DNA from 3 places in the Priestia sp. JV24 genome. Region 2 is predicted to be linked to each of the others. Evidence: riboswitches for the same ligand, from Rfam matches in the RefSeq annotation. Region 2 holds a riboswitch; each other region holds the start of a gene.
What was found. A riboswitch is a leader RNA that binds a small molecule or an ion and turns the genes downstream of it on or off. The one in region 2 is predicted to bind lysine.

Region 1: linked by a shared signal. The riboswitch ahead of lysA (diaminopimelate decarboxylase) and the one ahead of OK414_RS13335 (amino acid permease) in region 2 are both predicted to bind lysine.
Region 3: linked by a shared signal. The riboswitch ahead of dapA (4-hydroxy-tetrahydrodipicolinate synthase) and the one ahead of OK414_RS13335 (amino acid permease) in region 2 are both predicted to bind lysine.

Annotation. Positions count from the first base shown of each region.
Region 1 covers NZ_JAPCIN010000015.1:517,607-520,780, reverse strand. The annotation lists gene OK414_RS11995 (NAD(P)/FAD-dependent oxidoreductase) at 1-192, opposite strand, end outside; gene OK414_RS11990 (CBO0543 family protein) at 530-1,042, shown strand; lysine riboswitch at 1,109-1,291, shown strand; gene lysA (diaminopimelate decarboxylase) at 1,437-2,765, shown strand; gene OK414_RS11980 (dicarboxylate/amino acid:cation symporter) at 2,818-3,174, shown strand, end outside.
Region 2 covers NZ_JAPCIN010000016.1:173,863-177,036, reverse strand. The annotation lists gene OK414_RS13335 (amino acid permease) at 1-1,314, opposite strand, end outside; lysine riboswitch at 1,417-1,601, opposite strand; TPP riboswitch at 1,776-1,876, shown strand; gene thiT (energy-coupled thiamine transporter ThiT) at 1,909-2,517, shown strand; gene OK414_RS13325 (ethanolamine ammonia-lyase reactivating factor EutA) at 2,674-3,174, shown strand, end outside.
Region 3 covers NZ_JAPCIN010000012.1:533,906-537,079, reverse strand. The annotation lists gene OK414_RS08420 (DMT family transporter) at 1-142, shown strand, start outside; gene dapA (4-hydroxy-tetrahydrodipicolinate synthase) at 404-1,291, opposite strand; lysine riboswitch at 1,419-1,597, opposite strand; gene OK414_RS08410 (hypothetical protein) at 1,894-2,181, opposite strand; gene OK414_RS08405 (H-type small acid-soluble spore protein) at 2,586-2,756, shown strand; gene OK414_RS08400 (hypothetical protein) at 2,774-2,944, shown strand.

The DNA.
Region 1 (3,174 bases), on a different contig from region 2:
GCCTTTTGCTAAGCGGTACCATGCTTTATTTCGACGCTGCGAAAGCCATGGACAAACAATTCCTGCTGCTGCATCAGTAGCTTGACCAGCATCTTTGCGATCTATCAATGTCACATCTGCTTCTGCTTTTGCTAAATGATATGCTGTAGAAGCTCCAAGTATCCCAGCTCCAACTACGATGTATGTTTTCATACCAAAACACCCTTTTCTTTCTTCTAGTATTCTCATGCTATATGTACGCAACTTTAGCATAGCAAAAAAAGAAGTCACATACTAGGTGAAGCTATTTTGAGCTTATTTTTACGTCCTTCGGCCTTTAACATATAGCTCCTTTCATCTCGTGAACAAAAGTGTTAAAAGTTCCTTTACGGAGATTATAGCAGGGTGAAGAAAGCCATAAATAGTGGTAGTACGTCTTTAACGCTGTTTCTTACGGCTTTTCTATTATAGTTTCTGAATAAAAGCGGAGAGAATAAAATTTCTATAATATGTAAATAAAAAGAAATAACCATTATTTTAAGGAGAGCGCATGCAATCTTCATTTGTATTATTTTTCATCATCCTTGGTTTACTATTTGGCAAGTGGCGAAGGTATCAAGAATACTATCCTACTTTGCTGTTTTGGGTCACGGGGAATTTGCTTTATGAAGTGCTGCTGTTTCATCACCGCGTATGGGTATTTTACCCTGTTGGTATTGATCACCTTTTTCTACCCGATCACCTAATGGTTTCCCTTGGAATAACCTTAATTATTTATCCGTTTGTTATACCGGTTTTTTTAGGAAGGCTGCCGCTGCATGTAAGCGGTAGCCTGTGGTGGATTCTTTTGTGGGCGCTTTTATTTACTGTGATTGAGTTCATTGCTTATGTTAATCACAGTATCACTCATCATTATGGATGGTCGCTGCTGTGCTCTTTTCTCTTCAATATTGTCACGTTCTCACTTTTAATCATTCATCAGAAGACAGCACTGGCTGCTTGGATTCTATCTGGAAGCTTCATAGCTTTCTTATTTATTTTTTTTGATATTCCTATGCCTTAACTTTTCATTGACTAGACGGAGAAAAAGGAAATATAATAGGAATTACATTTAAATATAATTTTCCTCTCTGAGAATAGAGGTGCATGAAATCAAGAGTCACTTATTGGAGACTAATGGAGTCTGTGAAGATAAGTAAAAGGGATTTCGTGCCGAAGTATATAAACATCCATTGTGTTCATATACTGGTTCAGTATTGAATAAATGCTGAGCTGTCACAAACCATTTGGTTTGTGGAGAGCTATTGAAGAGATGTTGATGCCTAGAATGTAATAATACTTTATTATTATGAAACCAAGACGCGTGAACATCACTTCACGGGTCTTTTTTGTGTTTTTCTACTGACCATCAAAGTTCAAAGTTATAGTTAAATGATTTAAATGGAGGGATACGAATTATGTACTTACATGGAACGAGTAAAATTAACAGCAACAATCATTTAGAAATTGGGCAGTGCGATACGGTCGAACTGAAAAAACAATACGGCACTCCTCTATACATCTACGATCAAGAATTAATTGAAACGAAATGCAAGGCCTTCCATTCAGCCTTTCGAAGAAGCGGATTTTCATATCAAATCGCCTATGCAGGGAAAGCATTTCTTTGTATGGAAATGGCTAGCCTTTTAACGAAGCTTGATATGTCACTAGATGTGGTCTCAGGAGGCGAATTATTTACAGCGCTTGAAGCTGGATATCCAGCTGAACGCATTCATTTTCACGGAAATAATAAAACGATTGAAGAAATGGAAATGGCTCTTGATGCAAATATTGGCTGTTTTGTTGTTGATAACTTTACCGAACTTGAAGTTTTGCATGCCTTAGCAGCTGAGCGCAAACAGAAAGCATCTATTCTTCTGCGTGTTACTCCAGGGATTGAAGCCCATACACATGAATATATTATGACCGGACAGGAAGATTCCAAGTTTGGATTTGGTCTTTCCAATGACCAAGCCATGAAAGCGGTAAGTTCTGCGTTAGAAAAGCCTTACTACGATCTTTTAGGCATTCATTGTCATATTGGTTCGCAAATTTTTGAAGTAGATGGTTTTTCTCGCGCCATTGATATTTTAACTGATTTCTTATTCAGCATTCGTGATAAAATGGAATTTGAAGTAAAAGTTTTAAACGTAGGTGGTGGTTTTGGTATTCGTTATACCGAAAGCGACTCTCCTCTTCCAGTTGAGTATTATGTAGATGCACTGACAGAAAAGCTAAGCCGCACGTTAACTGAACAGAATTATACTCTTCCAGAAGTCTGGATTGAGCCTGGAAGAAGCATCGTAGGAGAAGCAGGTACAACGCTTTATACAATTGGATCAACGAAGGAGATTCCAGGTGTACGAAAATACGTAGGAGTTGACGGCGGTATGACCGATAATATCCGTCCTGCTCTTTACGATGCAAAACATGAAGCTGTCTTGGCTAATAGAGTGACGGATAAAAAAGATGAAACAGTATCAATTGCGGGTAAATGCTGTGAATCAGGAGATATGCTTATTTGGGATATTGATTTACCGCGCGTTAATCAAGGAGATTTATTAGCAGTGTCCTCTACAGGTGCCTACAACTATTCAATGGCTAGCAATTACAACCGTATTCCGCGCCCTGCTGTTGTATTTGTAAAAAAGGGAGAAGCTCGTCTTGCTGTAGAGCGAGAAACATACGAAGATTTGGTGCGTAAAGATGTAAAGCCAGTCGTTACTACGTATGCAATGAGCAAATAATAGCTGTTCTTGCGTAGTAAAGAAGCTATTGTTGTTTGGAGGAAATCTAACTATGGTTTTAAGTGTATTTAAAACGTACAGATCATCGCTTATTCTGCTTCTCGCTATTTTAATTGGCGGGATAGCAGGATATGCTATTGGACCCGATGTGGCAGTCGTGAAGCCTTTTGGTGATTTGTTTCTCAATTTGATGTTCATGATTATCGTTCCCCTTGTCTTTTTTAGTGTGGCTTCGGCGATTGCAAACATGAACGAAATGAAACGTCTTGGTAAAATTATGCTAGGAATTGCCGTTGTGTTTGTCGCCACTGCTGCTGTTTCAGCCGTTTTAGGCTTTTTAGGCGCATCACTTTACAATCCGCTACATAATGTAGATACTTCTGCCATTAAAGAATTGATGGGTGACAGT
Region 2 (3,174 bases):
GTACCAGTCAATCGAATCACCCATAAACGCCGAATAGTTTTGACCTAAAATAACAACAGCACATAAAATAAAGGCAAAGATAGGACCAAAAGGGAAAAGTTTTGCATGATATGGAAGTTCACTCAAATCATGACCTTGGGCAACAAATGCTCTTCTAAAACGATAGTGGCTGATGGCAATTCCTAACCAAGCAATAAAACCAGACATACCAGAAGCGTTAAGTAACCACGTGTATACCGCACCGTCTCCAAAAAATGAAGCACCAAATGCAAGTGTACCGACAAGTGCCGTTGCAATTAAAGCATTCACCGGAACGCCTCGTTTATTTACTTTTGCTAAGAACCTTGGTGCTTTTCCATCTTTCGCTAAGTTCCACAGCATACGCGTAGAAGCATACATACCTGAGTTACCAGCAGATAAAACGGCTGTTAAAATAACGGCATTGATAGCTGATGCTGCAAACGCCAGACCTGCTCGTTCGAATATTAAAGTAAATGGACTTACTCGCACATCATCACTTGCTAATGAATCGGCTGTGTATGGAATAAGCATCCCAATAACAAAAATAGCTAAAATATAAAATAACAAGATGCGCCAGAAGACTTGTTTAACTGCGCGAGGAACCGTTTTTTCCGGATCTTCACTTTCTCCAGCTGCGACTCCAAGCAACTCTGTTCCTTGAAATGAAAAACCAGCAGCCATAAAAATACCTAAGACAGTAAAGAATCCACCGTGAATGGGTCCATCACCAAGCGTGAAGTTTTTAAACCCTGGTGCTTCATTGTTAAAGATACCAAAAATCATCATAATGCCAATAACTAAAAAGATGATAACCGTTACTACTTTAATTAACGAAAACCAAAATTCAGATTCACCAAATCCTTTTACAGAAAGGTAGTTAAGCCCAAACATAATTAATAAAAACAGGGCACTCCATAAAATAGAAGAAGAGTTTGGGAACCAAAATTTCATAATAAGGGCTCCAGCGGATAATTCAGCTGCAATTGTAATAGCCCAGTTGTACCAATAGTTCCATCCGAGAGCGAAACCAAAGGATGGATCTACAAAACGAGATGCATACGTACTAAACGAACCAGCTTCAGGCATATAAGCTGCGAGCTCCGCTAGGCTGGTCATCAAAAAGTAAACCATGACGCCAATGATAGCGTAAGCTAAAAGCGCTCCCCCAGGTCCTGCTGTGTGAATTGCTCCACCACTTGCTAGGAATAAGCCGGTTCCGATGGCTCCTCCTAATGAAATCATCGTTAAGTGGCGAGATTTCAACCCACGTTTTAATTCTTGTTGCTCTTGCATAGATAAATACTCCTTTCGAATGTACGGAAAGAGACGGGATAACATAAAAAAAGCCCGCAGTATATGTGCGCGCTTTTAAATCTGAAAACCGCGTCAACCTTCCGTGAAGATAGCTCTTCACATCACTCGCATGATGTGACAGTTCTGTTCCTGTTCGGAGACAGCCCCAGCTTAAATCAACCGAGAAGTGATCTAAACTTCGGCAATTTTTCCTTTCAAGCAACATCCTCAATGTTCTCTGCATTTCCGTTACTTTACTATTAAAAACTGCGACCTCTACCTCATCGATTAGGATGAGGGTTTTTTATATTCAATTGACATAAAAGAAGTATACCAAATACTAAAACGATTGTCATTATAAAAAATAGATTCAGAAAATAGAAACATCTTTGAAATCTCTCGAATCTATTTTGTTACATATGGTATAATGAATGTTGTCATAATACTACATAAATATCCGAACGTACCACAGGGGGAGCCGCCGTGCTGAGAGTGAACAAATTGTTCAGACCCTTCGAACCTGTTAGTTAACGCTAGCGCAGGAATGTGGGAATAGTAGCATATATTTGCTTACTCCTGTGTAAACCGTTTGATATGAATGATTCAAAAACAGGAGTGAGAAACGTGAATAAAGCATTACCTTTACAGGCTAAAATTGAAATAGCTATTTTTGCAGCATTGGCTTTTTTAATTGATCTTTTACCTTCTATAAAAATTGCAATAGGCGTAAGCATTTCGTTCTCTATGGTTCCTATTTTTATTATGTGCTTTCGATGGGGAGTCAAAGGAGGAGCTTTATCCGGATTTTTATGGGGAATATTGCAATTAGCTTTAGGAAATGCATATATTTTAACCCCATTGCAAGCTTTTATAGAGTATGTTATCGCTGTTACCTTTATTGGATTTGGCGGGATTTTCTCTAGTTCTATTAAAGGATACTTAGCTAATAATCAAAGATCAAAAGCTTTCTTTTTTATTATTTTATCTTTAATTATAGGAAGTTTCGCTCGTTATTTTTGCCATTTCATTGCAGGCTTAATATTTTGGGGATTTGCTGCACCAAAAGGAATGCCTGTCCTATGGTATTCTTTCTCGATGAACGGGATTTCGATGATTGGGTCGTTGCTATCATGTCTAGTTATCCTTTCACTGTTAATTCCATCCGCATCAAGAATGATTGTAACTAAATCACACTCATCATAAGCAAAAAGACTAAATCTACCAAGATTTAGTCTTTTTTGTCATTTGTCACCTTTGTTTACACAAAAGTGTGTCAGGTTTGATAACATAGTTAGTGAAATATTCAAAAAACTGTTTTATGATAATCACCATATTCAAACGAGATAAGGGATTGATAGCATGCTACAGAAATGGATAACGAGCATAGGTTTAGATATCGGAACAAGCACAACAAAGCTGATTGTAAGCAAGCTGTTAATAGCAAATCAACAAAATCAGTTTACGCTGCCAGGCTGTCAAATTATTGATCGTCGCGTAACGTATGCAAGTTCTATCTATACCACCCCTATGCTAAACGAGGTTGAAATCGATGTTCAAAGATTAACGGTACTACTAGAACAAGAGTATAAGAATGCAGGAATCTCCTTAGATCAAGTGGAGGCAGGTGCTGTGATCATTACAGGAGAAACGGCTAGAAAGCAAAATGCAGAAAGTATCCTTCACTATCTAGCCGAACATGCTGGGGATTTTGTTGTTGCAACAGCCGGCGCTGACTTGGAAGGAATGTTAGCAGCAAAAGGATCAGGAGCAATCCAACGTTCCGCTGAAACAAATGCAGTAATTGCCAATATTGATGTAGGAGGAGGCACTGCTAACATCGCTTTATGTCAAAATGGAAAA
Region 3 (3,174 bases), on a different contig from region 2:
CAGTGTGGTTTATCCAATCATTAGTTTAAATTGTATTGTTGTTTTAATCGGGAGCTTAATTATCTTTAAAGAGAGACTTAAAAAATATCAATTAATAGGAATTATTCTTACTCTATGCGGAATCGTGTTGACTAAGATATAAGTTCTTGCACCAATACCGACAGAAGAATGAACATATAGTGAAATAGGTCTCCCTCTGGATGGCAACTGAAGATGTATATAGTATACATACATAAAAAAACAGAAAAACTCCCCCAATGCGTTAAGGGAGTTTTTCTATTTTTAGAAGTTAGCTAAATGATGATTCATCCATCTTGAGCTTTGGGTACCAATCTTGCCTTAATGTATCGATTGAATCGGTCGTTTTAGCTATGCTCTCTCTCCTAACCTGTTTTTATTTATTTCAACAGGTAGCGTTAATGCCGCTAGCTTGCAGAACTTTTTCTAGTGCACTTTGCTCTTTATTGCTTAAAGGAACCATTGGCAAACGAACACCGCCAACTTGTATTCCATTTAGATTTAATGCAGCTTTTACTGGTGAAGGACTTGGCTCAATAAATAATGCTCTCATAATTGGAAGCAGATTGCGATGTGTAGCAGCAGCTTTTTGGACATCGCCATTTTTGAAGGCATTAATCATTTCTTGCATATCATTGCCAATGATGTGGGAAGCAACTGAAATAACTCCTGCCCCGCCAATTGCTAATACTGGTATTGTTAACCCATCATCGCCGCTGTATAGTGTAAAGTCGCTAGGTGTTTTGCTAATAATCTCTGCCATGGCATCCAAGTTGCCACTTGCTTCCTTAATTGACACAACATTAGGGATCTCTGATAGACGAACAACTGTTTCAACAGAAATGTTAACTATGCTTCGCCCTGGGATATTATAAAGCATAACTGGTAGAGAGGTTGATTCGGCAATCGTTTTAAAATGCTGGTACAAGCCTTCTTGAGACGGCTTATTATAGTATGGAGCAACGAGCATAATACCATCGACTCCTGTTTCCTCTGCAAGTTTCGTTAAGCTCATCGAAGCTTGCGTGTTGTTTGAGCCAGTTCCAGCGATGACGTGGACTCTTCCAGCAGCAGCTTCTACAACACATTTGAATAATTCAATTTTTTCTTCTGTGGTTAATGTTGGAGACTCTCCAGTTGTACCAGCTACAACTAAGCCGTCTGTGCCATTTGTAATTAAATGCTCAACCAACGTTTTCGTCGCGTTAAAGTCAATTTCGCCATTCTGATCAAACGGGGTAACCATTGCTGTTAATACTTGGCCAAAATTCATAACTACACACCCTTTATAAAATTTTTAAAATTAGAGGGGTCAGAGCCATTCATAAGAAACGCAAAAAAGCAGCAACGAGGGATTCGTTGCTGCAGTAGAAACAATATTTATCAAAAATAGTTTCCGTGCGTAAGATAGCCCTCCATACAGTTTCCCATATGACAGTTCTGTATTTATTCAACAGCAGAACCAGCTTCAAGAACATGAGATTCTTTCAGCTTCGGCAAATACCCCTTTCCACAATTGTCATTGGATCTCATTCTCCTCAAATTGTATACTTATGATCTTTGCACCTCTATCCTCACTTCAAAAAATATTGAAATAAGAAAATATTTAATTGAATTTAATATAACAGTAAATTTCCTTTCACGCAAGAATCATTTAAGTATAATTTTATGGACACCATGTAATTAAGTCCTTACCCTTATTTTTGAGAGAATGCCTCCGGATTATTGACTCAAATCCAATCGACTACATTTAGTACTTTATAATATTCATTTTCTTTTGCGCTAATATAATAATCCTTTTGTTTATAGTTCATATCTCCAATCCTCTTTTGGTTATTTATGAACTATAAATTTTTTCATAAGATAGCATCAAATTTAGACTGTATCTCTTATTTCCTTATAACATCTACATTGATTTAAATAGTTTATAATATCTTGGTTATTTACTTCTTTGATATTATCTCCAAAAAGTTCAACGGCACTTTCTAAACGTTCCCTTTTATTATCAATCGTTAGTACATATCGAAGTGCATCAACTACTGGTGCATTATGGTATGTACGACGAACGAAATATTCTTCGATTGCCTTATTTAAGTATTCTGATTCAGCCTTTCTAAATTTAGTTTCTGACCTTTGAAGGTTCTTTACCTCCATCTCTAACATAAATCCCTCATCCTCTCCGATTTAATTTACTATTTTATTCCCCTACTAGAAGTAAAATAAAACTTAGTTTGTATACAAATAATATATTTTCTCAAAATAAAAAACACCTGTGAAGACAGATGTTTTTTGTAAACTTAACATATTAAAGGAGAAACGATTCGTCAGCAAAAGGAGGAATCTGATTAGGTACAGTATGTGCTCATTTTTCATATTTATACGTATTCGAATTAAAGAATAAAATGAGGTTAAGCAAACCCATTGATGTTCGATTTTTGTAAGGTTAAGGAATAGATTAATTTTTGACGAAGTGAGTTATAGAATGTAGTCAAGTTATTGGTGAGGAAATATAGCTTTATCTTTTAATTGATGCATCACAAGGACATACTAAAAAATGAGGTGATAACATGGAAATAAATCGAGCTAAACAAATTCTTTCTTCCCCCAAGGAAATTGATGTTCATTACCACGGAGTTCCTATTTGGATTAAAAGTGTAGATGAAACATCAAGTATAGCTACCGTTCATGCGAGAGGAACACATGATGAAGACCGTATGGTTCCAGTCCTTGATTTATAAGAAAAAAGAGGTGCAGCATGAAAGAGAAAAAAGAACCAAAACTTAGAAGTGGCGAGCTAGAAAATGCGGAACTAAAAGGCTATTATGGAATGGATCCTGAAACTAGCCTTCAATCTGTTAATTTTGCTACGACAGAGAACCCATACTTAAATGAGCATTATCAAGAAGATTCTAAAGAAAATGAATAAAAAGAGAAGAAAATAACCGACCCTTATTTCTTTTCTGTAGTTATGCATTTTTATTAAGTTGACAATAGAAGAGTTTTCAGATAACATATTTCGATTTCGGCTTATTCTTACTTTTGCAACGATATTACCTGACACCTAACCATTATAAAGAGCCACTTGTTTTACGCAAGTGGCTCTTTGCTACGTTGATTGAATACGCTTGACCCCTTAATAAATAATGGCAAAAAGCA